2 regions of the Abyssisolibacter sp. ZYX002 genome follow, and region 2 is predicted to be linked to the other one. Evidence: a T-box and tRNA genes for the amino acid it is inferred to sense, from the RefSeq annotation. Region 2 holds a T-box; the other holds one or more tRNA genes.

Region 1 (2,470 bases), on a different contig from region 2:
AAAAATCTTAATCTAAATTTTATAAAACCTTCCATTATCATATAATCACTATTTTGTAGAAACTGCCTTATTCTATCTTTTATCATTACTCTGTACTGTGCTATTTCTGATACTTGATTTAAGCTATCTTCATCAATTATTTCATTAGTTTTGTTGTATACTGATTTTTTTTCAATGCTATCAAGGTAATAACAAGAAAAATTAATTCTATCTTGCACTATCTTATTTTTATAAATTTTCAATATAACATCCAACAAGCCACTTGATAAATTTTCGGAGAATTTGGAAATTAAATTTTTATCATAATTATCGTTTTTTGTGTGAAAATTATAAATATAAGTATCACCAATTTGGTCAATAGTCTTACAAAACTGATCAAATTCTTTTGTTTCAATTTTATTTTTTAATATATAATCTATGTTACTTATGTTTTCTTTGAAAGCTATTGAAAGAAATTCCATTTTGCATCTCCTTTCTGTAATAGTAGTTTATGCTTATATAAATGCTATATTCGTTTTATTGCTTAGTATTAATTGTACCTTAAAGTAATAATTGAACCGATATCAATAATTTTTTTTAAACTTAAAAAATTTGGTTCTTTCCCATATTTTTTTATAAATTTAAAAATCTCATCTATGTTTGGATGGTCTATTAGTTTACCTGAAAAAGAAACCTCATTCTGATTCAAACAAAAAGTAGCTCCACCAATAAAACCATAATCAAAACCTGGTAGTTCTATAAAACCTTCTTTGATATAGCAAACATCTATGCCTAATTGGGTTAGTTTTTTATGTATTGTAGCATCAGATGTTATTATTGCTTTTTCTGAAATTATTGCAGTTGAGCATTTTGTATAGCCCTGTTTCACATTGACAAACTGAATATTTTCTTTTTCAAAATAGTACTTGAGTACAGTATCCATTTTTTCAATTTTATGTACTGCATAATTCTGAACTCTTGCTACATTATATGCAATATCATCTGGATAGTTTCTACTTAATACCTTTTCTCCTCTAATTATATTTAAAGGCTTGTTTTTTAATAATTCTTTATAATAATTATAAACATTAGGTGCTACTACTATGGTACTAGGATTAACTGGATGCATCACCATGTCCGGATGGTAGGCTATAGGCTCAAGTATATCATCACATTTAACGGTTTTTATAATATCTATATTTCTATTTTTAAAATAATTTATCAAAGATTGATCTGCATTTGCATCAATAACTGCTAAATCAATTTTTTCATTAAATAAAAACGGATTTTTCATAGTATTCTCCTATATTCTTATTTTGTTTATATTATACTACCTCTTGCAAAATTTATCTTATTAAATTTGAGCAAAATAAAAAAAACTTCATAAAGAAGTTTTTTCATGGAGGCGGCACCCAGATTCGAACTGAGGGTAAAGGATTTGCAGTCCTCTGCCTTACCACTTGGCCATGCCGCCATATTTGGAGCGGAAGACGAGATTCGAACTCGCGACCCTCGCCTTGGCAAGGCGATGCTCTACCACTGAGCCACTTCCGCATTCTTGTTTTAAAATAAATGGTGCCCAGAGGCGGAATCGAACCACCGACACGGGGATTTTCAGTCCCCTGCTCTACCGACTGAGCTATCTGGGCTAGTTTATTTCTTAAGGACAAGATTCAGTATACATCATTTAAACTATAAAGTCAATAGCTTTAGCTATATTTTTATTATTTCTTCTATTTTGATTTAATCTATTATTATTGTATTAAAGCTTTTAGTTCTTTGTCACTAAAATTATAACTTTTTTTACAAAAATGACAAGTAAGTTCTGCTTTGCCATCTTCTTTTATCATATCTTCTATTTCTTCTTTCCCAACTGTTATTAATGCTTTTGCCATTTTTTCTTTACTGCAATCACATACAAAACCAATTTCTTTTTTTTCTACTATCTCCATATTAAATACACCAAAAACTCTCTCTAATATATCCTCTGGCCTCAAACCTTGCTTTATAAGTGAAGATATTGGCTGCATATCATTTATACATTCTTCTAACTTCAATAACTCTTCTTCTTCTATATTAGGCAATATTTGTACTATAAACCCTCCTGATGAAATTACACTTTCATCTTTTCCTATATGCACTCCTAATGCAACTGCCGAAGGTTGTTGCTCTGATACCACAAAATAATTGGCTATATCCTCTGCAATTTCACCTGATATAATTGGAGATTTACCTATGTAAGGTTTTTTAAGTCCAAGATCTTTTATTACTATAATACTACCGTTTCTTCCAACTGCTGAACCTACATCAAACTTGCCATCTTCTCTTGGTGGTAATTCAACATTGGGATTTGCTACTAACGCTTTTACATTCCCTTTATAATCAGATACTGATACCATACTTCCTATAGGTCCATCACCTTTTATCTGCAACGTAAGTTTATCTTGCTCATTCTTAAGCATAGCTCCCATGATAGAGGATGCTGTTATCA
Region 2 (2,470 bases):
TATTGATAAAATCAGACGGGTTTCCAACGTATCATTTTGCAGTAGTAGTTGATGATTACTTAATGAAGATAACACATGTAATAAGAGGTGAAGAGTGGATCACATCTACACCAAAGCATGTTTACATGTTTGAGGCTTTTGGATGGGAAGCACCAAAATACGTACATTTACCTACAGTGCTTAACAGTGAAAAGAAAAAGCTCAGCAAAAGACATGGAGATGTTTCGGTGTCAGATTTCAAAGATAAAGGGTATTTACCTGAAGCTTTGGTGAATTATTTAGCATTAGTTGGATGGTCACCAGAGAGCAACAAGGAATTCTTTACAATGGATGAATTGATAGAAGAGTTTTCATTTGATAGAGTATCAAAAACAGGTGGAGTATTTGATAGAGATAAATTAAAATGGGTTAATGCTAATTATATTAGAAATACTGATGTAGAGAGAATAACAGAGTTAGCATTACCACATCTGATAGAAGCGGGTTTCATCAAAAAAGAAGAGGTTAGTGAAAAGTACGATTGGATAGTAGCGTTAGTAGCGTCAATAAAAGATAGATTGTCGTATGTAGGAGAAATAGGTGAGAAGGTTAAATTCCTATTTGATAATGAGATAAAACCAGAAAATGATGAGACATTAGAGATGTTAAAAGGTGAGCAAGTACCAGCGCTTTTAGATGCTATGATAGAGGAAGTTGAATCAGTAGATGAAATTGATGCTGATTTTGCAAAAGGGATGATGAAATCAATAGGAAAGAAAACTAAAATCAAAGGAAAGCAATTGTTCATGCCTGCTAGAGCAGCGCTTAGTGGTCAGTTGCATGGACCAGATTTTGATAAGATTATATTCGTGCTAGGTAAACAAAACATATTAGAGCGCATAAAATATGTAAAAGACAATTATTTATAGGTTGATAAAATAGCAAAAATTTAGTAGAATATAAAAAACAATATTTAAAAGTTATGACGAGGGAAAGTATATATATTAAACAAACAGAGAAGAATCTTTAATAGCTGAGAGAGATTTAGATGTCAATGATATATAGAAAATGCACCTTTGAACTGCTAGCTTGAAAATAAGTAGGGCTATTCGTTAGCTGCGTTAAGGCTTAAAGTGGGATATATTATATATCCAATTAGAGTGGAACCACGGTTTTTATCGTCTCTGAATTTATTTCAGAGACGTTTTTGTATTTAAGAGGAAGGAGTAATGATATGAAATTGAAACTATATAACACGTTAACAAGAACTAAAGAAGAATTTAAACCAATAAATAAAGATAAGGTGACGATGTATGTATGTGGACCAACTGTTTACAACTTTATTCATGTGGGAAATGCTAGACCGGTAGTAGTGTTTGATGTGCTGAGAAGATATCTGCAATATAACGGATTAAAAGTTGATTACTTAGTTAACTTTACAGACATAGATGATAAGTTAATTATCAAATCAAACGAAGAAAATAGGCCAGTAAAGGAGATTGCAGAGGAGTTTATAAATGAATATTTGACAGATACTAAGAATCTAAACGTAAAAGAGGAAGAAACTATTCATCCAAAAGCAACAGAAAATATAGCAGAAATAATAGATTTTATTAGTAAACTAGAGGAGAAAGATATAGCGTATAGTGTAAATGGAAATGTTTATTTTGATGTATCTAAAGCTAAAGACTATGGTAAACTATCTAATAAAAAATTAGATGAATTAATGGTTGGTGCAAGGATAAAAGAGAACACAGAAAAAAGAAATCCTATGGATTTTGCTTTATGGAAGAGTGCAAAATCGGGAGAACCTTCGTGGGATTGCCCTTGGGGGAAAGGTAGACCGGGATGGCATATAGAATGTTCTGTAATGGCAAAGAAATTTTTAGGTGATACTATAGATATACACGCTGGTGGGCAAGACTTAGAGTTTCCACATCATGAAAATGAGATTGCACAGACAGAGAGTTTAACAGGCAAGACATTCTCGAATTATTGGATGCATAATGCTATGATAAACGTAGACAATCAGAAAATGTCAAAATCTCTTGATAACTTCTTTACAGTAAGAGTGGTTAGCAAAGAATTTGATTTAGAAGTTCTTAGATATTTTATACTGTCAAGTCATTATAGAAGCCAAATAAACTTCAGCAAAGAAATCATGGTACAATCTAAAACTGCACTAGATAGATTGTATAATGGCAAGGAAAATTTAGAGTATTTAATGGATATAACAGAGCAAGAAAAAATGTTAGATGAAGAATCTAGAGTAAAAGAAGATATTAATAACTTTAAACAAAAATTCATAAACAGTATGGATGATGACTTGAATACAGCAGATGCTATATCAGTGTTGTTTGAGATAATAAGATATACAAATACAAATCTATCAGCTAAATCTAGCAAGGAAATAGTTAAGGTTTCATATGATGTACTCATGGAGTTAGCCGGTATACTAGGATTGCTTTATAGAAAAGATGAAATATTAGAA

What was found. A T-box is a leader RNA that pairs with one kind of tRNA and senses whether it is charged. The one in region 2 lies ahead of cysS (cysteine--tRNA ligase), so its partner is inferred to be a tRNA-Cys.
Region 1: it encodes a tRNA-Cys, which carries the amino acid that the T-box ahead of cysS (cysteine--tRNA ligase) is inferred to sense. The anticodon was not compared.

What each region holds. Positions count from the first base shown of each region.
Region 1 is NZ_JARMXH010000008.1:71,035-73,504, reverse strand. Features, by position in the region: gene ytxC (sporulation protein YtxC) at 1-461, opposite strand, end outside; gene P3X86_RS17980 (DUF6873 family GME fold protein) at 530-1,273, opposite strand; tRNA gene P3X86_RS17975 (tRNA-Cys) at 1,380-1,453, opposite strand; tRNA gene P3X86_RS17970 (tRNA-Gly) at 1,459-1,533, opposite strand; tRNA gene P3X86_RS17965 (tRNA-Phe) at 1,553-1,628, opposite strand; gene hslO (Hsp33 family molecular chaperone HslO) at 1,734-2,470, opposite strand, start outside.
Region 2 is NZ_JARMXH010000004.1:43,151-45,620, forward strand. Features, by position in the region: gene gltX (glutamate--tRNA ligase) at 1-908, shown strand, start outside; T-box leader at 953-1,168, shown strand; gene cysS (cysteine--tRNA ligase) at 1,220-2,470, shown strand, end outside.